DNA from 3 places in the Hymenobacter sp. GOD-10R genome. Region 1 is predicted to be linked to each of the others. Evidence: riboswitches for the same ligand, from Rfam matches in the RefSeq annotation. Region 1 holds a riboswitch; each other region holds the start of a gene.
What was found. A riboswitch is a leader RNA that binds a small molecule or an ion and turns the genes downstream of it on or off. The one in region 1 is predicted to bind S-adenosylmethionine.
Positions count from the first base shown of each region.

Region 2: another riboswitch for S-adenosylmethionine. It lies ahead of SD425_RS03095 (O-acetylhomoserine aminocarboxypropyltransferase/cysteine synthase); the one in region 1 lies ahead of metH (methionine synthase).
Region 3: another riboswitch for S-adenosylmethionine. It lies ahead of SD425_RS18185 (phosphoadenylyl-sulfate reductase); the one in region 1 lies ahead of metH (methionine synthase).

Region 1 covers NZ_CP141184.1:230,183-237,680, forward strand. The annotation lists gene metH (methionine synthase) at 1-2,650, opposite strand, end outside; SAM riboswitch class I at 2,722-2,831, opposite strand; gene SD425_RS00965 (hypothetical protein) at 3,113-3,235, opposite strand; gene SD425_RS00970 (alkene reductase) at 3,499-4,629, shown strand; gene SD425_RS00975 (SDR family oxidoreductase) at 4,865-5,743, shown strand; gene SD425_RS00980 (SDR family oxidoreductase) at 6,090-6,980, shown strand; gene SD425_RS00985 (M20/M25/M40 family metallo-hydrolase) at 7,233-7,498, shown strand, end outside.
Region 2 covers NZ_CP141184.1:749,008-756,505, reverse strand. The annotation lists gene SD425_RS03120 (lysylphosphatidylglycerol synthase transmembrane domain-containing protein) at 1-122, shown strand, start outside; gene SD425_RS03115 (alpha/beta hydrolase family protein) at 215-556, opposite strand; partial or broken gene SD425_RS29975 (alpha/beta hydrolase family protein) at 607-753, opposite strand; gene SD425_RS03110 (hypothetical protein) at 930-1,343, opposite strand; gene SD425_RS03105 (LysM peptidoglycan-binding domain-containing protein) at 1,585-1,878, shown strand; SAM riboswitch class I at 2,099-2,208, shown strand; gene SD425_RS03100 (hypothetical protein) at 2,242-2,373, opposite strand; gene SD425_RS03095 (O-acetylhomoserine aminocarboxypropyltransferase/cysteine synthase) at 2,592-3,971, shown strand; gene metX (homoserine O-acetyltransferase MetX) at 4,202-5,236, shown strand; gene SD425_RS03085 (LD-carboxypeptidase) at 5,372-6,280, shown strand; gene SD425_RS03080 (MutS-related protein) at 6,260-7,498, opposite strand, start outside.
Region 3 covers NZ_CP141184.1:4,572,995-4,580,492, reverse strand. The annotation lists gene SD425_RS18195 (glycosyltransferase family 39 protein) at 280-1,935, shown strand; gene lysA (diaminopimelate decarboxylase) at 2,089-3,231, opposite strand; SAM riboswitch class I at 3,414-3,504, shown strand; gene SD425_RS18185 (phosphoadenylyl-sulfate reductase) at 3,789-4,568, shown strand; gene cysD (sulfate adenylyltransferase subunit CysD) at 4,680-5,591, shown strand; gene SD425_RS18175 (sulfate adenylyltransferase subunit 1) at 5,669-6,958, shown strand; gene SD425_RS18170 (assimilatory sulfite reductase (NADPH) flavoprotein subunit) at 7,049-7,498, shown strand, end outside.

The DNA of each region.
Region 1 (7,498 bases):
GCACTGTGCTGGCGTACATATCCTTGCCCGAACCGAGCAGACCCGCAGCCACACCCACGCTGCGCGAGGCATCGTGCACGTGCACCACCGGACCGGTGTAAGAAGGCGCAATCTTAACAGCCGTGTGTAGGCGCGAGGTGGTGGCGCCACCAATGAGCAGCGGCGTTTTCAAGCCGCGCTTCTCCATTTCGGCTGCCACGTATACCATCTCATCCAGGGAAGGCGTAATCAGGCCGCTCAAGCCGATAATATCGGCGCCTTGCTTCTGCGCTTCGTCCAGAATCTTCTCCAGCGGTACCATTACTCCTAGGTCCACAATGTCAAAGTTATTGCAGGCTAGTACCACGCCCACGATGTTCTTACCGATGTCGTGCACGTCGCCTTTTACAGTGGCTAGTAGGATCTTACCGGCGGTCTGGCGCTCCGTGCCTTCTTTTTCGGCTTGCAGATACGGTTCTAGATAAGCCACGGCTTTCTTCATCACCCGCGCTGACTTTACGACTTGCGGCAGGAACATCTTGCCCGCGCCAAACAAGTCGCCGACCACGTTCATGCCGGCCATTAGCGGTCCTTCAATCACGTCGAGGGGGCGGCCAACCTGCTGGCGTACCTCTTCTGTGTCTTCGTCGATGAATTCGGTAATGCCTTTCACCAGCGCGTGCTTCAAGCGCTCGGCTACGGGTAGGCTGCGCCATTCGTCAGCTACAACGACGGCTTTATCCTTCTGCTTAACGGTATCGGCAAAGTTCACGAGGCGCTCGGTGGCATCGTCGCGGCGGTTGAGCAGCACGTCTTCGCAAAGCTCCAGCAAGTCCTTCGGTACGTCATCGTACACAGCTAGCTGACTGGGGTTTACAATGCCCATGTCGAGACCAGCGCGGATGGCGTGGTACAGGAAAGCTGAGTGCATGGCCTCCCGCACAACGTCGTTGCCGCGATACGAGAAGCTGACGTTGCTCACGCCACCGCTGGTGCGGGCACCGGGCAGGTTCTCCTTGATCCAGCGTACGGCATTAATGAAGTCAACCGCATAGTTGCGGTGCTCTTCAATGCCAGTGCCAACGGTCAAGATGTTGGGGTCGAAGATGATGTCGGTGGCTGGGAAGCCGACCTCGTTCACCAAGATGTCATAGCTACGCTTACAGATTTCGATGCGGCGCTCGTAGCTGTCCGCCTGACCGTCTTCGTCGAAGGCCATTACTACCACGGCAGCACCGTATTGGCGCACAGTGCGGGCCCGCTCCTTGAACATCTCTTCGCCTTCTTTGAGCGAAATCGAGTTTACGATGCTCTTGCCTTGCACGCACTTTAAGCCAGCTTCCAGTACGCTCCACTTCGAGGAGTCGATCATGAGGGGCACGCGGGCAATATCGGGCTCGGAGGCAATCAGGTTGAGGAAGGTCGTCATGGCCTGCTCCGAATCAAGCATGCCTTCGTCCATGTTAACATCAATAACCTGTGCGCCGCCTTCCACTTGGGCGCGCGCTACAGCCAGAGCTTCTTCGTAAGCACCTGTGCGGATAAGGCGGGCGAAAGCGCGCGAGCCGGTTACGTTGCACCGTTCGCCTACGTTCACAAACAGGCTGTTATCATCAAACCCGAAGGGCTCCAAACCGCTCAGGCGCGTAACCGCGGGTATTTCGGGCAGCGGCCTAGGTTTGTACTGATCTACTAGGCGGGCTAGCTCGCCGATGTGCTGAGGCGTAGTGCCGCAGCAGCCCCCAATGACGGTTATAATGCCATCTTGTAAGTAGTTCTCCACCACGTCGGCAAATTCCTGCGCAGATTCGTCGTAGCCGCCAAAAGCGTTTGGCAGACCAGCATTTGGGTAAGCCGAAATGTGCACGTCCGAAATGCGACTGAGCTCCTGTACATACTGCTTAAGCTGGGCGGCACCTAGGGCACAGTTTAGGCCCACACTCAGCAGCGGTAAGTGGCTGATAGAGTTCCAGAAAGCCTCTACCGTCTGACCCGAGAGTGTACGACCGGAGGCATCCGTGATAGTACCGGAAATCATGATGGGCACTACACGGCCGCCTTCATCGAAGAACTTCTGCACCGCAAACAGTGCCGCCTTGGCGTTGAGCGTATCGAAGATCGTCTCGATCAGCAAGGCATCGACGCCGCCATCAATCAGGCCGCGCACTTGCTCGTGGTAAGCAGTGGCTAGCTCATCGAAGGTGATGGCGCGGAAACCAGGCCGGTTTACGTCGGGCGAGAGAGAAGCCGTACGGTTCGTTGGGCCAATAGCACCAGCCACGAACCTAGGTTTACTTGGGTTCTTAGCGGTGTACTCGTCGGCGGCATCACGAGCCAAGCGAGCCGACTCATAATTAAGCTCATACACAACGTGTTCCAGTGCATAGTCAGCCTGAGCGATGGTCGTGCCACTGAATGTGTTCGTCTCCACCATATCGGCGCCGGCCGCAAAGTATTCTGCGTGAATACTGCGGATAATGTCGGGCTGGGTGAGGCTTAGTAGGTCGTTGTTACCGCGTAGCGGCTTGGGATGATCCGCGAAGCGGGTGCCCCGAAAATCTTCCTCCGTCAGCGGATAGCGCTGAATCATAGTACCCATCGCGCCGTCGAGCACGAGGATGCGCTGTTGGAGGATGTCGTAAAGCGGGGAGTCGGGACAGGCTATTTTCATGGTTCTCCTTCTGAAAGTCGGCGTACTGGTCGAGCCTATCCAGAAAGAGAAAACTGCGGGTGCAGGTTCCGTACTTATCTTCTTCGGTCCATTTTTTTTGCCGAATGGGAGTTGGCACCTTGTTTCACTCAGGTTGCCAAGACGTCGCAGGGCCCAGTCCCTCAGTCTTTCTGGATAAGTATCAAGGCAAAGATACGTTAGAAGTGTGGAAAAGTAAATGCAGCATGAAACAGGAGCTTAGTGCTGCATCCAAGTAAGCCGTAGCGGGTGTTTTTACCAGCGCTCTACTGCGTTATTTTAACGTTAGCTGCAATGTCCAGGCTCCATGTCGTCTTGGCACAGCAAGGACTTTATTACGCATGCAACTGCACAGCAGAGAGCCCCGCTACGGTTGCGTTGAACAACACAACCGTAGCGGGGCTCCCTAACAAGGTAAAAGGGTAAGCTAGCTTTTTAGGCTGTCTAGTCCTTTTTGACACAATTAGGGACGGTTTTGCCTTCCTTCTTCTTGGTGCCTTCTTGTTCATAACCTTTCCAGCACGGATCTTTTTCTTTCTTCGAGGCGGATGCTTTTTTCTCAGCCATGATCGGTAGGAATTAGTAAGTGGGTGAGTGAGGTACGCTTAGTGACTGAAGAAGGCTTACGGTTTGTTGAGCTCACTGTTCAACTTTCACGTAAAAAGCCAACCTTTTATAGGCTCACCGCTTTTAAGGGAGTCACCTAGCCCACCTGCGTGCAGACTAGCGATGATGGAGGCCAAAAATTATTTAAAACATTCGTGTAGCTACATGGTTCTTGGCAGTCAGAAAGCAGTGATTAACTGACGCATCTGCTTCCACTACACTGTATGACACAATCAACCAAGCTTTTCACGCCCTTCACGATGGGCGCTCTTACGTTGCCCAACCGCTTTGCCATGGCCCCCATGACGCGGAGCCGCGCTAACAACGAAGGCAACGTACCCACCGACTCGACGGTAAAATACTACGAGCAGCGCGCCTCAGCCGGCCTGATCATTACCGAAGGCTCGCAGGTTTCGCAGCAGGCAGTGGGCTACATCTTCACGCCGGGCATCTACTCGGAGGAGCAAGTAGCTGGCTGGAAGAAAGTAACCGATGCCGTGCACGCTGCTGGTGGTCGTATCTTCATTCAGCTGTGGCACGTGGGCCGCATTTCGCACCCATTCTTCCACAATGGCGAGCTACCCGTAGCCCCTTCAGCTGTGCAGCCAACAGGCGTAAAAGCCTTCACGCTCAACGGCCAAGAAGAAATTCCGACTCCGCGCGCGCTGGAAACACAAGAAGTGAAAGCCGTTGTGGAAGACTTCCGCAAAGCTGCTGAAAATGCCAAGAAAGCTGGTTTTGATGGTGCTGAAATCCACGGCGCCAACGGCTACCTAATCGACCAGTTCATCCAAGACGGCTCCAACCAGCGCACCGACGAGTACGGCGGAAGCGTAGAGAACCGCGCCCGTTTTGCCCTCGAAGTGGTGAAAGCCGTATCGGACGTGCTCGGCGCGGACCGCACCGGTATTCGTCTGTCGCCAACGGGCGTGATGGGTGGCATCAACGACACCGACCGTCTAGGTACGTTCAGCTACGTGGTGGAGCAACTCAACCAGTTCAACCTCGCTTACCTGCACGTGATTGAGGCGCTGCCTGGTCACCCAATGGCGGCCCAGCCCGGCCAGGAGAAAGTAGCCCCAACGCTGCGTAAAATCTTCAACGGTCCGTTTATCCTGAACGGCGGCTACACCCAAGAAACTGCTGAGGCTGCTCTGGAAAACAACGAAGCAGACATCATTGCCTTCGGTGTGCCGTTCATCTCGAACCCTGACCTAGTAGAGCGCTTCCAGCAAGGAGCGGCCCTGAACGCCCCCGATCAAGCTACCTTCTACGGCGGCGATGATAAGGGCTACATCGACTATCCGTCGTTGGCGGAAGTTGAGCAGGCTACGCAAGATATCGTGGAGAAATAGCCTCCACAATCGTTGCCTAGGTAGCTGAAGGATCTGCTACACACCAAACAAGAAAGCCTACTGCTCGCACCAGTAGGCTTTCTTGTTTGGTGGCAATTGGTCAAGCCTAGGTTATGGCGAAACCTTTTCTCTAAAAGCGAATCTGAAACTGAAGTAGGAAGGCACAACTTTTTGGCCTTGCTCCGACCTTCTCTAGGCTTCTGCGTACGCCTGTTCAACCAACCACCTAGTTGACATGACTACAGAACAGAACGAACCACGTCCTACCAATAGCGAACTGAACACGGGCTCTATGCCTTACCCAACGAGCCAGGAGGACATGAAGAGCAAGCCGGATTCGGACTTGTCGAACTACCAAGCCGCTGGCAAGCTCACCGGTAAGGTGGCCCTCATCACGGGTGGCGACTCCGGCATCGGTCGGGCCGTGGCTATTGCCTTTGCCAAGGAAGGCGCCGACGTAGCCGTGATATACCACGAAAACGCCAGCGACGCCGACGTAACCGGCCAAGCGGTGAGAGCCGCCGGGCGGAAGTTTCTGTCCATCCAAGCGGATGTGCGCTCGGCCGACGCCTGCCGCAATGCGGTGCGTCAGACTTATGAAGAGCTAGGCGGCTTCAACATCTTGGTAAACAACGCCGCTTACCAGATGGGCTACGAAAACTTCGAAACCATCCCGGAGGAGAACATCCACCGCACCTTCGATACCAACATCAAGGGCTACATCTTCATGGCGCAGGCGGCCATTCCGTTCCTGAAAGAAGGCGACTCCATCATCAATACGGGGAGCATTGCGGGTATCGTCGGCAATCCACACCAAGTGGATTATGCTTCCACAAAAGGCGCTATTCACACCTTCACTAAGAGCCTAGCTGCTTACCTAGGGGAGAAGAAAATCCGAGTGAATGCCGTGCTGCCAGGCCCCATCTGGACGCCGCTTATTCCCGGCACCATGCTGGAAGAAGACCTGAAGAAATTCGGTTCGCAGACCATGCTAGGTCGCCCCGGCCAGCCGGAAGAGCTAGCCCCGTCCTATGTATACTTTGCCTCGCAAGACGGTAGCTACAGCACTGGTAGCCTGCTCGAAGTAACAGGTGGTATGCCGAAAGAAGGCTAGAGCTATTGTACATGTAGCGCGGACTACAAAGTCCGCGCTACATGTAGCTAATCTAGAGCAAGCTATGTGCCTGTCCTACCAGGTCGTCATCCCGACTAGCGGGAGAAATCTTGTGTGCTGACGTAAGTAGATATTGCCTTGGTCGGCGAGATTTCTTCCTTGATCAGAATGACATTGCTAACACCAGCGCGGACTACAGAGTCCGCGCTACCAGCTGCCGCAACAGCTAAAAAGCCTTGCTACCTAGGTTGGTAGCAAGGCTTTTTTGTTGCCTGCTACGTGAAGCTTCGACTGTGGAGCTAGGTTCTGCGTAAGCTGAGCTATACATCGTTCTGTTCTCTTACCCATGACCAACCCCGAAGAATCTACCCCCGAGTTCCGGCCCATGGCCAGCGATATGAAGGCCGAAAAGCTGCCGTACCCAGCCAAGCAAGCCGATATGAAACAGCAGCCCGACTCCGACCTCGCTAATTACAAAGCCGCGGGCAAGCTGGAAGGCAAAGTAGCCCTCATTACCGGCGCCGATTCTGGCATTGGCCGGGCTGTGGCTATTGCTTTCGCTAAAGAAGGCGCCAACGTAGCCGTGCTCTACAACGAAAACGACGAGGACGCCGAGCAAACCAAGGCGCTGGTAGAAAAGGAGAATCGTAAGTGCTTGTTGCTCAAGTACGACGTGCGCGAGCCAGAGCACTGCCTGAGCGCCGTGCGCCGCACCCGCGACGAGCTAGGTGGCCTGAATGTGCTAGTCAACAACGCCGCTTTTCAGATGGCGCAGGAGAAGTTCGAGAACATTTTAGTCGAGCAGATTCGCCGCACCTTCGACACCAACATTCTTGGCTACATCTGGATGGCGCAGGCAGCCATCCCGCACCTGCAAAAAGGCGATTCTATCATCAATACGGGCAGCATCGTAGGCCTCACGGGCAACCCGATGCTGATTGACTATACCTGCACGAAGTCGGCTATTCACGCGCTTACTAAGTCGCTGGCTACTTACCTAGGGGAGAAGGATATTCGGGTAAACTGCGTAGTGCCCGGCCCCATCTGGACGCCCAACATCCCCGGCACCATGCCGGCCTCAGAAATCGACAATTACGGCCACGAGGTGGCTTTGAAGCGCCCCGGTCAACCCGAGGAGCTAGCCCCGGCTTATGTGCTGCTCGCCTCGCAAGATGGCTCCTTTATGACGGGCAGCCTCGTGCACGTGACGGGCGGCAAAATGTCGAGCGACCAGTAAGAGCTAGCTCATTCGAGCAGTAAAGGACCCGTTACGCGGAGCTTGCCAGACAACCTTATTTACTCCTCCAAAACGTCATGCTGAGCCTGCCGAAGCATCTCGCGTGCAGTAGTAAACCCTATTGATTAGAGTTACCACGGCACGCGAGATGCTTCGGCAGGCTCAGCATGCCCGTTTCTTAAGAGCCCTCTCAACACACTCGTAATTAGCCTAGCCTTTTCGTTTCTGAGCGTTTCGGACGTACTTAAGCCCATGAAGAAACGCTACCTACTAGGTGGTCTGCTGAGTGTGGCGGCCGCTGGGCTGCTGTCCGCCGCGGCTCCATCGGATGCCGTGCTGAAGAAAGTACGCCAATATCGCCAGCGTCACGAGCACGAACTACTAACCGAATACCTGCAACTGCTCGTCGTGCCGAGCGTGGCTGCCGACAGCGCTGGTCTGCGCCGCACGGCCACTACCATCGCCGACATGATGCGCAAGCGTGGCATTGCTAACGTGCAGATGTTGCGGGCCAAAAC
Region 2 (7,498 bases), 520 kb from region 1:
ACTTCGTCATTCTGTTCTACCGCATCGTGACCTACTACCTGTACTTGGTGCTAGGTGCCGTCTTTCTCCCCCGCTGGGTAGCCCGGGTTTTCAGCCGCCCAACGACTCCAGCAGCAGAGTAAATTCTCTGACAACTTATCATCTTGATCCATACAAGAACGTCGTGCTGCGCTGGTCGTAGCACGACGTTCTTGTATGAAGCTCAGCACCTAGCTTACTTTAGCGGCGGGCTGACCACATATTGCTGAATGAATTCCGACATAGCCGCCGATTGGTAATCACGGTTGCTCTTTTTGCGGAAGCCGTGGCCTTCATCTTTGGCCATCATGAACCAAGCATCGTTGCCATTTTTCTTGAGGGCAGCTAGCATCTGCTCGGCTTCGGTGTAGGGCACGCGCGGGTCGTTGTGACCTTGCACGATCATCATGGGCTTGGTAATCTTCTGCACGTTGTTGAGCGGAGCCGTTTTCTCGAAGAAGGCGCGCATGGCAGGCTGGCGTTCATCGCCGTACTCGGCCCGGCGCAAGTCTTGGCGGTAGGGCGACGTGTTTTGCAAAAAGTGACGAAGTTGGAAATGCCTACGACATCGATGCCGGCGCGGAGCCGGTCGTTGAAATGCGTCATACAGGCCAGCACCATGTAGCCGCCATAGCTGCCGCCATACACGGCCACGCGGCTAGGGTCGAGGTCTGGCTGGGTGGCAATCCAGTCGAGCAGCTTGCCGATGTCCTGCACCGAATCTTCGCGCTTCATGCCGTTGTCGAGGGCTAGGTAGGTTTTAATTCAACTGGCCTAAATCGGCATCGTTTGAGCTGAAGCGGTAATTACCTAGGCTAGCTCAGCCACAGCCATGAGCACAAAAAAGCCTTCCTGCATGCTGCAAGAAGGCTTTTTTGCTGTTGTTCAAAATTTGGCGGTGCGGCGCTAGCTTAGTCGGCTTCGAGCATCATTTGCGAACCGTCAGGAGCTTTCAGCGTGATTTCGTCTTTGGTTAGGTTTACCACGTCGAAAGCCAGTGAGTTCGGTGCACCATCAGGAGTCAGCGTGATTTTCTTACCAGCCTGGTCGAAGGTGTACTTGCCTTGCATCGACTGCGCAGGCGAGGTCATGTTGAAGTTGCCGTTGGCGTAGAAACGCAGCTCTGTCTTCTTATCGGCGCTGGTTTGATCCACCTTTTCGCCAGTGGCATTCGTTTCCTTGTCGGTTTTCCAAACTTTGCTTTCAGTACCGTAGAGCAGGTTGGTTTCGCCTACTTTGTTTTCCTGCTTACAGCTAAAAGTAAACAGCGATACGAGCATCAGCAGGCTAGCTAAGTAGCGCAAGGGAGATGACATGGTTTTCATGCGGATTAGGGGATAAAGTTAGGGAGAGAGAAAAGGGTACAAATGACACGCAACTGCCAGTTGCAAACAGCTACGCAGATGGGCTTCATACGATGAAGACCGCCTAGGGTTAATGATGGTCCTCAGCCGTTTATCTTGCAGCAACTTAATTGCTAGGCTCGCGTAATATTCCCCAACAAGGCTATAACTGGCTCTATTACAGTCCAGCTGCCTTTCCCCTTACCCTAAACCGGCCTACACCATGGGACTATTTGATTTTTTGAACAAAGGCGAAGAGAAGCCAGTTCAGCCAGCTGAGAAGCCTGCAGCCGGCGCCACAGATTTCTTCGGCAACGCGGCTCAACCAGCTACGACTACCGCCGCTCAAGGCACCTCTTACACTATTGTAAGCGGCGATTCTCTCTCGAAAATTGCTAAAAACCATTACGGCGACGCTAGCAAATGGCATCAGATTTATGATGCGAACAAGGCTATCATCGGCGCTAACCCTGATCATATCGAGGTAGGCCAAGTGCTTACACTCCCCCAACTCTAGTTCATGCCTTTTTTGCGCAAAAAGGTAGAAAGACGCCGTACCATTTTGGTGCGGCGTCTTTTTTTGTTGACCCAAGCTATTTCTGCTGATTTCCAACTAAGCATATCGCCGAGAAAAAATCAACATTTTTTTCTCGTTCGCTTGCATTATTGAAAACCAGCTGTACATTTGCCTTCACCAAACAGGTACTCCTCCGTTAGAGACGGAGTAGTTTTCTTAAGATTTATACAGAAGCGGCGAGAGATTAGGCTCGAAGACCCGCTGGCAACCATCGATCATCGAAAGGTGCCAATTCCTGCCCACTCAAAATTAAAGTGGGAAATATAAGTTGAGTACCATGAAAAACTCCTCGCTTACCACTTACTACCCATCATCTGCCGCCGCTGCTAACGTATGCCCCGGCTCGCCGATGAACCTGTACGCTCTGGCTTCGGCCACCGACTGCTCCTGCGCTTTGCTTTCTAGCCCAGCAGTCATGCGAATGCGAATGCGCACTTGTGGCGCGTGTTGTAGCTAGGCTACGCCCTAGCTTTCCCCCGCTTCTCCCCTAACTGTATTGCTGCTAACGCCTTCTGCGCGCGGCTACTTAGGTCACTCTGCTCCGCCAACGCTTGTTTTGGCTTTGGAGCAGCCCACAGCGGGGCATTTGTGCACTCTGAGTTGCACTTTTCTAATTGTCTTCAAAAACCTCCTCTTCAATACTTCTCTCAATCATGTCAACGCAAAACCTCCACTTCGAGACCCTTCAACTTCACGCTGGTCAGCAGCCCGATCCTACTACTGGTGCTCGTGCTGTACCCTTGTATCAAACTACTTCGTACGTATTCAAGAATGCCGAGCATGGTGCTAACCTCTTCGCCCTGAAAGAGTTTGGCAACATCTACACCCGTCTGATGAACCCCACAACAGACGTGTTTGAGCAGCGTATAGCCGCGCTGGAGGGTGGTGTAGCTGCGTTAGCAGTAAGCTCCGGTCAAGCGGCGCAGTTCATTGCTCTGAACAACATTCTGCAAGCTGGCGACAATTTCGTGAGCACATCTTTCCTGTACGGTGGTACTTACAACCAGTTCAAGGTAGCGTTCAAGCGCTTAGGTGTTGAGGCTCGCTTCGCTGACGGCGATAAGCCTGAGAGCTTTGAGGCGCTAATTGACGAGAATACCAAGGCTATTTATCTAGAAACCATCGGCAACCCTAGCTTCAGCGTTCCAGATTTCGAGAAGATTGCAGCTATTGCCGAAAAGCATGACCTGCCGCTAGTAGTTGATAATACCTTTGGCGCGGGTGGCTATTTGTTCCGTCCCCTGGAGCATGGCGCGCACATCGTTGTAGAATCGGCGACTAAGTGGATCGGTGGTCACGGTACCAGCATCGGCGGGGTGATTGTGGATGGCGGTAAGTACGACTTCGGTAATGGCAAATTCCCGCAGTTTACGGAGCCGAGCGAAGGCTACCATGGCCTTGTATTCAACGACGTATTTGGCAAGAATGGCCCCTTCGGCAACATCGCCTTTATCATTCGGGCCCGGGTAGAAGGTCTGCGTGACCTAGGTCCTTCGATCAGTCCCTTCAACTCTTGGCAGTTGCTGATTGGCCTCGAAACCCTGTCGCTCCGCGTAGAGCGCACGGTGGAGAATGCCCTGAAAATTGCTACTTGGCTGGAGCAGCACCCACAGGTAGAAAGCGTAAACTACGCCGGCTTGCAAAGCAGCCCTTATTACAATATGGCGCAAAAGTATCTGCCCAAAGGTGCCGGTGGCGTATTGACCTTCAGCATCAGAGGCAGCAAGGATACCGCAACGCAATTCATTGATAATTTGAAGCTGGTGAGCCACCTAGCAAATGTAGGTGATGCTAAGACGCTGATCATTCAGCCTTCGGCTACTACGCACCAACAGCTATCGGAGGAAGAGCAGCACGCTGCTGGCGTAACGCCCACCCTCCTACGCTTGTCGGTAGGTATCGAGCACTTCGAAGACATCAAGGCTGACTTATCGGCCGCTTTCGATGCCGTAGCCAACGCTGCTACGCCCGACGAGTCAGAAAGCGCTCTGTTGCAGCCTGAAGTAGAACACGCGCAGCCGCTGGAAGTCTAAAGAGGAGACATAGGAGGGCGCGCTGCCTTAGAGGTGCGCGCCCGTCTTTCCACTTGGCTGCCGTTTGCGGGTAGTAAAGTTGGTTTTTTGAGAGGGACCAAACCTAGCTATCCTTCAGTAGTTTCAGGTTGAACCAACGCTGGCGAAAGTCAATTCAGGGGTGGGTTAACAATCTGCCAGCGTTTCGGTTCAACCTGGACTATTGAAAAGCTTTTTTGTTTTTGTGATGAATGACCGAGAGCCAGCTTTTTAATCTTCCTACACCTTTACAGCTCGAAAGCGGGGCCACGCTATCAGCTGTGCAGGTTGCTTACCACACCTACGGAACGCTCAATGCGGCCCAGAATAATGTGGTCTGGGTGTGCCATGCCCTTACCGCTAACGCCGATGTATTGGCGTGGTGGCCCGGTTTATTCGGTCCAGGCTACTTGTTTGATCCGGCCGACTATTTCATTATTTGTGCTAACGTAATCGGTTCGTGCTACGGTTCTACAGGGCCGCTTACGCCTGTTTCGGAGGGTAGCGAACCGCTATATCATGTGTTTCCGCTGGTGACCATCCGCGACATGGTAGCCGCGCACGACCAGCTCCGACAGCACCTAGGTTTCACGAAGATTCACACGCTGATCGGTGGCTCGCTCGGTGGACAACAGGCGCTAGAGTGGGCTATTCAGCAGCCTACAATATTCGAAAACTTGGTGGTGCTTGCTACCAATGCACAGCATTCGCCGTGGGGCATTGCCTTCAACGAGTCGCAGCGCCTCGCCATTCAAGCCGACCAGACCTACTACTCAGCGACGCCGGAAGGCGGTCAGCGAGGTCTGAAAGCCGCTCGTGCCATGGCGCTCCTGAGCTACCGCAGTTACGAAGCGTATGGCACTACGCAAGCCGAAGTAGAGGGCGAAAAGCTCGACCATTTTCGGGCTAGCTCTTACCAGCAGTATCAAGGCGATAAACTCGTCGCCCGCTTCAACGCCTACACGTACGTGACGCTTTCCAGAGCCATGGACGCGCACAATGTAGGCCGCGGGCGTGGTGGTTTGGCTGCCGCTCTTCGGCATATTCAGGCCCGCACGCTCGTAATTGGTATCACCTCGGATGTGCTATTTCCGCCCGCGGAGCAACAGCTACTCGCTCGCCATATCCCGACGGCGCAGTACGTGGAAATGGAGTCGCACTTTGGGCACGATGGTTTTTTGATCGAAACTGTACAAATCACGCGCTTTCTGGAGCGCTTTTACGCGCGTAAGCTGGCGCATTCTTAAAAGCTAGCTCAAGTCTAGCTTCTTACTGACTTCATCCCTAGGACCACTTCGGCAACTTAGTAAAACTAAGCGACTGAAGTGGTCCTAGCTTTTTCAGATTGTCGGTAAGTTTGTTGCGGCTCAATTGCTGTTCTTATGCCTACCACTCCTCCCTCCTTACGTCCCGGCGACCGGGTTGCCATTGTTTGCCCCGCCCGCAAAGTGTCGCACGCCGAAGTAGCAGCATCGGTTTCTATTCTCACCAGTTGGGGGCTGGAAGTAGTGCTAGGTGATACGGTAACGGCCGAGTACCACCAGTTCGCTGGTAGCGATGAGTTGCGACGCGCCGACTTCCAGCGCATGCTCGACGCGCCCGACATTCGGGCTATCTTGTGCGCCCGCGGCGGCTACGGCACCTCCCGTATTATCGACCAACTGGACTTCTCTCGCTTCGCCGAAAACCCGAAGTGGATCGCCGGCTTCAGCGACGTGACGGTGCTCAACTGCCACTTGCTAGCCCTAGGTCACGAAAGCATCCATGGTGTGATGCCGCTGCTTTTCGACCAAATAGGTGGCGAAGAATCGTTGGAGAGTTTGCGGCGCGTATTGTTTAGGGAGGAAGTAAGTTATGCAGCACCAGCGCACCCACTCAATCGCCTAGGTACCGCTACGGGTGAGCTAGTAGGTGGCAACTTGAGCTTGCTCCAAAACCTCAGCAGCACGCGCTCCGACTGCTCCACTGCCGGCCGCATTCTGTTCCTAGAAGATATTGACGAGTACCTCTACAACATCGACCGGATGATGGTGCACCTCGACCGCACTGGCAAGCTTCAAAACCTAGCGGGCTTGATCGTGGGCCACTTCACTGACCCGCACGACAACACGATTCCGTTCGGTCAAACGTCCTACGAAATCATTCAAACTTACGCTAGCAAGTACAAATTCCCGGTAGCGTACGGCTTTCCCGTTGGTCATGAGCCGCAGAATATGGCGCTGGTGTGCGGCCGTATGGCGCAGCTGACGGTGGGAGCAGCAGGTACTAACCTAGCTTATGTGACGCCGTAATTCGTTCTGACGCGTCCTGAGTAGCTCATTTAAGCCTTCTTTCTCAAAGAGCAGCTTTCCAATCTTCAACTCCGACCAGCCTAGCTGGAGCTTGTAGGAGAAAGTCGGCATGCCTTCGCTCAACGTGCAGTCAATGTAATACTCCTTGACGAACGCTTGCGCTTCCCGCTGCTGCTTCAGCTGAAGCAAGTGCGTTGAGATAAAGAAGAACGACTGCGGGAAAGCTTGCAAGCCACTAATAGTAGCCTGGCTAATGGCTAGCGCATCGTCCACGTTGGTGCCGCGAAACAGTTCGTCGAAGATAGCGAAGGTTTGGTCCGTATCACGGGTAGCCAGCAGCACGGCTTTCAAGTTCTGAATTTCAGCCATAAAGTGACTGTACCCATCCTGAAGGTTGTCGCTGAGATTGATGGTAACGACAATGGTTTTGAAGAAGGGCATCGTGCAAGCCACGGCCGGTACACCTAGCCCAATATGCGCCAGATACACGCACAAACCCACCGCCTTGAGCAAGGTCGACTTGCCCGACATATTAGGACCGGTTAGCAGAAATACGTTCTCACCGGCTTGTAGCTCCAGCGTATTTTTAATTGGGTTTTGAATCAACGGGTGGTAGAACTCCTGTAACTGAAAAGTACCCTTCTGAAAGTTGGGAAAGACCAACTCGTGCTTCCGTACTCCTTTCGCCAACGACCAATAGACTTCAAAGTCGTAAAACGCCTCCCAAAACGCCTTCATTTCTGCGAAGCTGATGGCTTGCAAGACGCGGGCAAACTGCACCATTCGGGCAGCCGTAAAATTATCCTCCTGGATTGCCGTAGCATTTGCCTCTAGGCTAAACCGCTCCATAAAACGGAGCAACACCAGCAGTTGCTGTTGAAAGCTCACCGGAAACTCCTTCATCGACAATCCGACAAAGTAATGCTGCCAGAGCCGGTGCAGGAAAAGCAAGGTTTGCACGTACTTGGCTCGCATGGCATACCGCTCTTCCTCAGAAAGCAATAGCTTTAGCGACGCCTTTAGCTGGTTGGTTTCAAGTGGAATACGGCCATCACTCACTCCGTTGAGGAAGGCGTGCACTTCCATAAACTGGATTTTCTGGTAAGAGAAATTGGCCAGCACGTCCCAATTTGCCAGAAAACCCTTAATCACCTGTTGCCGCTCTACGACGGCTTCTACCAAGCTAGGCACCTTTTGCAGGAACGCCAATAGGGTTCT
Region 3 (7,498 bases), 2.4 Mb from region 1:
ATATGATGTAAGTTATTTTATATAACAGCAGATATCTGAAGCGCTGCTTACCAGAAACCTGCTAATAGTTTGGAGCACGTGTACATAGGATGTGGCGCTTACTCTCGCTACTCCGTGCCAAGACAGCAGTATCGTTCCACAAGAGGCGTCAGCAGGCCCTGCTCCCTACAGCAAATAATATCTTGGGCGAAAAAGAACTAGAACAAAGCCCCTGTCGATGACGCGCCCGCCCATTTTGGCTAACATTGCAGCCATTTTCATTGGCCAAAAAACGCTGTTATGTCTGCTCCGCTTACTTCCCGCACCTGGCTCTGGTTGTTTCTGTTGGTGCTGGGGCTAGCTTTTCTGGTGAATATCGGCAGTTGGGGTCCGCTGGAAAGCAGCGAGGCGCGTTATTCCGAAATCGGCCGCGAGATGCTGGTGGGGCAAGATTGGCTGCACCCGCGCTTGCTGGGTATTCAGCACTTCCACAAGCCGCCGCTCACCTATTGGCTCGTAGCGGCTGGCCTAGGTTTGTTCGGGCCGAATGCCGCCGCTGTGCGACTTCTACCCATTGTGGCCGTATTACTGCAAGTGCTGCTGGTGTATGGCCTGGGGCAAATTATGTTTCGTGGCGACCGGGCACGTTCCTTAGCGGCAGCCATCATCTACGGCACACTGCCCGTCGTGCTCATCTCGGCGCTGAATGTCACGACCGATGCCTACCTAGCTACGCTAGAATTGGCGGCAGCCTACGGAATTCTGCGTTACTACGACGGGGGGGGCGCCCGCTGGCTCTACCTGTTCTGGATTGGACTCGGCCTAGCTTTTCTTACTAAAGGGCCTGTTGGCTTTGTGCTGCCGCTGATGGCAGTCAGTAGCTTTTACTTCAAACAGCAGCAAACCCGGCGGCCTTTCACCAAGCATCACGCTTTAGGCATCGTGCTTTTCGTGTTGGTTGGGCTGAGCTGGTATTTGTACTTGGTGGCCGAAAACTCGGCCTTCGTACGCTACTTCTTGTTTGAGCACACCGTGGAGCGCTTCGCCAACGCCGCTACCTTCAACCGGGCTAAGCCGTGGTGGTTTTACGTGGTACTGGCGCCTGCCACGAGCTTGCCGTGGTCGGTGGCGCTGATTAGTCGGGCGGTGCGCACGCCTTGGCGCGAGCTGCCGCAACAGTGGCGCAACGTGCTCATTTTTTGGGTAGTAGTGCCGCTGATTTTCTTCTCCATCTCGAAGTCAAAGCTGCTGCTCTACGTGTTGCCCATCTTCCCCGGCGTGGCCTTGCTGACGGTGTACTACCTAGGTCGCCTCACCGACGCCGTGCTGTTTCGTTGGTATGTGGGTATTGTGGCGCTCTACGGCTTTCTGCTGGCGGTGCTGTGCTTGCTGCCGGTGCTGCTAACTGCTTTCCCAAGCATCCCTTTGGAAATGAGCCCCCTGACGGTGTTGCGACCGGCGGTTGGGGTGATTGTGCTGGTGCTCCTCCTAACACTATGGGACCAAGTACGAGTAGCTCCCCGCATTCTGGCCGCAACCGTGGTATTCACCGCCGCCCTCTTGCTCACTGCCAAGCCCATCATGGACCAGAACGAACTAGCTTTCAATGGCAGCCGCCCGCTCGCGGAATTTTTGCGCCAGCATAAGCTCGCGAGTCGTACCGTACTTGTGTACAACGAGTTGCTGCCGTCTCTAGCATTTGAGCTAGGCAAGCTGCCCGTCTCGCTCTACGATGGCAATGAAAACCTGCACCGCGAAACGCAGTTCGAAGCCGATGAGACATGGCGCCGCAACCTCATCATGCTACCTGACACTCGCCAGGAGCCCTACCTAGGTAGCTTGCTCGTGCAACACCCAGCGATGCTGGTGAAAGGCGAGTTGAAGGAAGAACGCAAGTGGATGCTGCGCTACTTCACCCAGCATGAAACCCTAGGCAAGTGGACGATCTACTGGTAAATCAGTGCTATCCACTGATTTATCTGTCATCTTGAGCAGAGCGAAGGACCTTATCACGCGAGAACGAATCGTAACTACGATTATCGTTTCAACGCGATAAGGTTCTTCGCTCTGCTCAGGATGACCGAAGCATTTATGACCTAGCTACCTAGGCTAAGCGTAGTATGCTGGCGCCTTTTCGCGTAGGTTATAATGCGACGACATTACCTCGCCGTAAGCTCCCGCCGATCGCAATGCAATAAGGTCGCCGCGCTTGGTTTCGGGTAGCAGCACCTCTTGCCCAAACCGGTCGGACGACTCACAAATAGGGCCTACCACGTCGTAGGGCTGCACGGCACCTTGGCTGCTGAGATTCTGGATGTGATGGTGGCTGCCATAGAGCGCAGGACGGATCAACTCGGTCATACCGGCGTCGAGGATAGCAAACTGCGTTTGCTGGCTGCGCTTCACGAACAGCACGCGGCTGATGAGCGTACCGCACTGCGCCACTACCGCGCGACCTAGCTCCATGTGCACCTTCTGGCCGGGGCGCCGCACCAAGTGCTGCTCGAAGGTCCGGAAGTAGGTTTCGAAGTCCGGGATAGGGTTCTTGTCAGGCGTTTGATAGTCGATGCCGAGGCCGCCGCCCACGTTGAGGTGGGGGAGGGAGTAGCCTTGATCTTGCAGCCAATCTTGCAGTTCGTTCAGCTTTTGGCTGAGTTCGCCAAACACACTCAGATTCGTAATCTGTGAACCGATATGCGCGTGCAGCCCAACCAGCTCAATGTTGGGCAACGAAGGCAGCTGAGCTACCACGCTCGGCAAGTCGGATAAGCTAATGCCAAACTTGTTGGCTTCCAGACCCGTCGTGATGTAATGATGGGTGTGTGCATCCACGTTAGGGTTCACGCGCAGTGCCACGCGGGCGCGCCGGTTCTGGGCACCAGCTAGCGCATCGAGCACCACCAGCTCCTCCACCGATTCTACGTTGAAGCACCAGATATCAGCGGCTAGGGCTAGGTTCAACTCCACATCCGATTTACCTACGCCAGCAAATACCACGTCTTGAGGCGCAAAGCCGGCGTCCAGCGCGCGTTGCACTTCGCCGCCGCTCACGCAGTCGGCGCCCAAGCCGTGCTGCCGGATACGCTCCAGCACGGGCAAGTTGACGTTCGCTTTTAGGGCGTAGTGCACGTGGAAGCCGCGGGGCTTAGCGGCTTGTTGCAAAGCCGTGAGGGTTTGCTCCAGCAGGGCTAGGTCGTAGAAATAGAAAGGAGTGGAGTGGGCGTGAAGTTCCGCCGGTAGCGTGAAGGACATTCGTGAAAAACAGCGTAAAAACCGCGCGAATGTACGGCGAGAACCTAGCTAAATTATAAATCTGCCGAGCTTACTGCGTAAAAACCTGTGGTGAAGCACGCAAGCAGTGTGTATATAAGTTATGATTATTAAGAAATGGCTATTACTTTTGCGTCCATTCAATCTTTCTGACAAAAGGATTGTTTTTATACAGAGGCGTGGAGAGACAGGCTCGACGAAACGCCGACAACCCCCGGAATACCGGAACGGTGCCAAGTCCTGATCATATAAAAACAACACAGCCGTGAAATTCTTGCTGAACCCCGCCGCCCACCCCACCACCTCTGCATCCGTACAGCATGGATGTTGTGGCACGTGCATGGTTGGGCTTATGCGAGGTTAAGAAGGTTTCGCGCATCTTTTCTCCTTTTTCTTGGTTTAACACGCTGGTAATGACCACAAAGGTCTTACGCAACGTACCGCAGTAGCCACTCAACGTAGGCTGAAGTTTGCGCCGATCCGTTGGTTCTACTGCAAAATCGGAGCTAGCCCTCCCAAATCCCTGAATTCTTCTGCTTATGCAACTACCATCTGAGGACCGGGTCAACGACCTGCGCCAAGAATTAGCCGGACGTAGTGCTGTTGAAATACTCACCTACGCCGCTTCTCTTTTTCCCGATAAAGCTGTTTTCTCAACTTCTTTCGGGATTGAAGATCAGATAATTAGTCATCTGATTTTTACGAATGATCTGCCGGTGAAAGTATTTACACTTGACACCGCGCGTAACTTCCAGGAAACTTACTCGACCTGGAACAAGACCCTGCTGAAGTACGAGAAGCCAATTGAAACATACTTCCCCGATCAGCAGAGCGTACAGGAGCTGATGCTCAAAAAAGGACCTAACAGCTTCTACGAAAGCGTAGAAAACCGCAAAGAGTGCTGCTACATCCGTAAAGTAGAGCCCTTGAATCGCGCACTAGCTGGTCAGCACCTGTGGTTTACGGGTATCCGCGCCGAGCAATCGGCCAACCGCCAGGGCATGCATAATGTAGAGTGGGACGAGGCGCACCAGCTTATCAAAGTGCACCCGCTGTTCGACTGGACGTGGGACCAATGCTGGGACTATGTGCGTGAGCATGGCATTCCGGTGAACCCGCTACACAAGCAAGGTTTCGTGAGCATTGGCTGCGCGCCCTGCACCCGCGCTATTCAGCCCGGCGAAGACTTCCGCGCCGGGCGCTGGTGGTGGGAAAACCAGTCGGCGAAGGAGTGCGGCCTGCATACCCACGGCACCCACGATGGGCCGGACCCGGTGGTGGAGCCTATTACGAGCACCACGCCTGCCCCGAGCAACTAACTCCTCTTGTTAATTCAATTTGCCAAGCTAGCCTTGGTTTACCTCTCAATGTCGTCGGCCTAGCTTCCTCACAGGAGTAGGGCCGATGCACAGGTTAAAGCAACAATTTGCATGAGTACCTCTCATTTAGATTACCTCGACCGCCTAGAAGCCGAAGCAATCCACATTATGCGGGAAGTAGCCGGGCAGTTTGAGCGCCCCGCACTGCTATTTTCGGGTGGCAAAGATTCTATTGTACTAACGCGTCTGGCTGAAAAGGCTTTCCGTCCGGGGCGCTTCCCGTTTCCCTTGGTTCACGTTGACACTGGGCATAACTTCCCAGAGGTGCTGGCTTACCGCGACGAGCTAGCTGCCCGCCTGGGCGAAAAGCTCATCGTGCGCAAAGTAGAAGACACCATCAAGCAGCGCGGTCTACGCGACGCGACCGGTAAATTTCCGAGTCGCAATCCCTTGCAGACGTACACGCTGCTCGATGTAATCGAAGAGTTTGAGTTCGATGCCTGCATCGGTGGGGCTCGCCGCGATGAGGAAAAAGCGCGCGCCAAAGAACGCATCTTCTCCGTGCGCGACGAGTTCGGCCAGTGGGACCCCAAGCGGCAGCGCCCCGAGCTATGGAACATCTATAACGGCAAAATTCAGAAGGGGGAAAACGTGCGCGTATTCCCCATTTCCAACTGGACCGAGCTAGATGTGTGGCGCTACATTCAGCGCGAGAATATTGCCTTGCCGAGCATCTACTTCGGCCACGAGCGCGCCTGTGTGGTGCTGCCGAGCGGCCAGCTGCTCGGGTTAAGCGAGCACCTGCAACTAGACGAAAACGACGAAATAGTAAAGCGCCAAGTACGCTACCGCACCGTGGGTGACTCGACTTGCACGGCTGCTGTAGAGAGCGACGCTAGCACCATCGACGATATTATTGAAGACCTGCTTCTGGCGAAAGTCAGCGAGCGGGGTGCTACCCGTCTCGATGATAACATCTCGGAAGCCGGGATGGAAGATCGTAAGCGTAACGGCTATTTCTAAAAATGTGATTTAGTGACTTCGTGAGCTAGCTATCATGCTCACGGAGTCGACTACTCGCTAAATCAATAGACCACCAAATGGATTTACTTCGTTTTATTACTTGCGGCAGCGTTGACGACGGCAAAAGTACGCTCATCGGGCGCCTGCTATATGACAGTGATTCAGTGTCACTGGATATCCTAGCGGCGCTTGAAAACAAGCCAACCGTGCACGGCACCGTAGACCTAGCCCTGCTCACCGACGGTCTGCGCGCCGAGCGCGAACAAGGCATCACCATCGATGTGGCGTACAAGTACTTCACCACGCCGCGCCGTAAGTTTATCATTACCGACGCGCCCGGCCACGTGCAGTACACCCGCAACATGGTGACGGGCGCTTCAAACGCCGACCTAGCCATCGTGCTGGTCGATGCGCGCCTGGGCGTGATTGAGCAAACGCGTCGTCACTCGATGGTAGCGGCTCTACTTGGCATCCGGCACTTCGTGCTGGCCGTGAACAAGATGGATTTGGTTGGGCACAGCCAGGAAGTGTTCGATAAGATTGTAGCCGATTACGCTGAGGTTACCAAGCAGCTCCGCTTGTCTGATATAAAGGCTATTCCGATCAGCGCCCTACACGGCGACAACATTGTGGAGCGTTCGGCCTTCCTGACGTGGTACAACGGACCTAGCTTGCTGGAGTACCTCGAAAGCGTACCGACCACCCAAGAGGCCGACGTACAAGAGTCGCGCTTCCAGGTGCAGTATGTTATTCGTCCTCAGACGGATGAACTGCCTGATTACCGCGGCTACGCTGGCCGGATTCAGAGCGGCTCGTACCGCAAAGGAGACAAGGTGACGGTGCTGCCTTCCGGTATTGAAACGACCATTGAAGCTATTGAGATCAACCAACAAGAGGTAGAAAGTGCTGTGGCACCGCAAGGCGTAATCATCCGCCTGTCCGAGGATGTGGACGTGAGCCGCGGCGACTCTATCGTGCCGGTGAAGCAGGTGCCGCACATCACGCGCGAACTGGAAGCCACCCTGTGCTGGATGGCCGAAGCGCCTTTACGCAGTGGTCGGAAATTCCTGCTTCAGCACCATTCGGCGCTAGTGAAGGCTTCGCTGCCCACGATTCTGTATAAAATCGACGTGCAAACGTTCACCCACGTTGCCACCGACGAGGCCAAGCTCAACGACATCGTGCGAGTACGGCTGAAAACGGCGGCGCCTATCGTGGCTGATCCATACCGTCAGAACCGCGACTCGGGCTCCTTCGTTTTGGTGGACGAGCAAACCGGCAGCACGGTTGCCGCTGGCCTGATCGAAGCCACTGACCCCGATTTATTTACCGAAGCAGAACCCGGCGCCCTAGCCTTCTCGATCTAGGAATTGATTTGACCCGGTGCAGAGCGACCAGCTGGTTACTCTACACCGGGTCAAACCAGAAACCGCAGAAAGAATTCTCCATTAGCAAACATGACATCTTTACAAGGCACAACTCTTCCCGCGGGCCTCGACGACGCAACGCTTCAGCAACTCTCGGGCAACTTGACCGAGCAACAACTGCTGTGGTTGAGTGGCTATTTCTATGGTCGCTACTCAGCAACTACCGGTGCGGCGCCGCAACTTACGGCTGCCCCGGCAGCTGCGGCGGTAGCGCCCGCACCTGCACCAGTGCCTACCATTACCGTACTCTTTGGTTCTCAAACAGGTAATAGCAAGAAGGTAGCAAAACAGCTAGCGGATGCTGCCACTGGTAAGGGCCTCAAAGTAGAGGTAAAAGACATGAACGACTACGCTACCCGCAATCTGGCGCAAGAGAAGCTGATGCTGGTGGTAGTGAGCACGCAAGGGGAAGGCGATCCGCCCGTGTCGGCGGAAGAACTGCACCAATTCTTGTTCAGCAAGCGGGCGCCAAAGCTACCC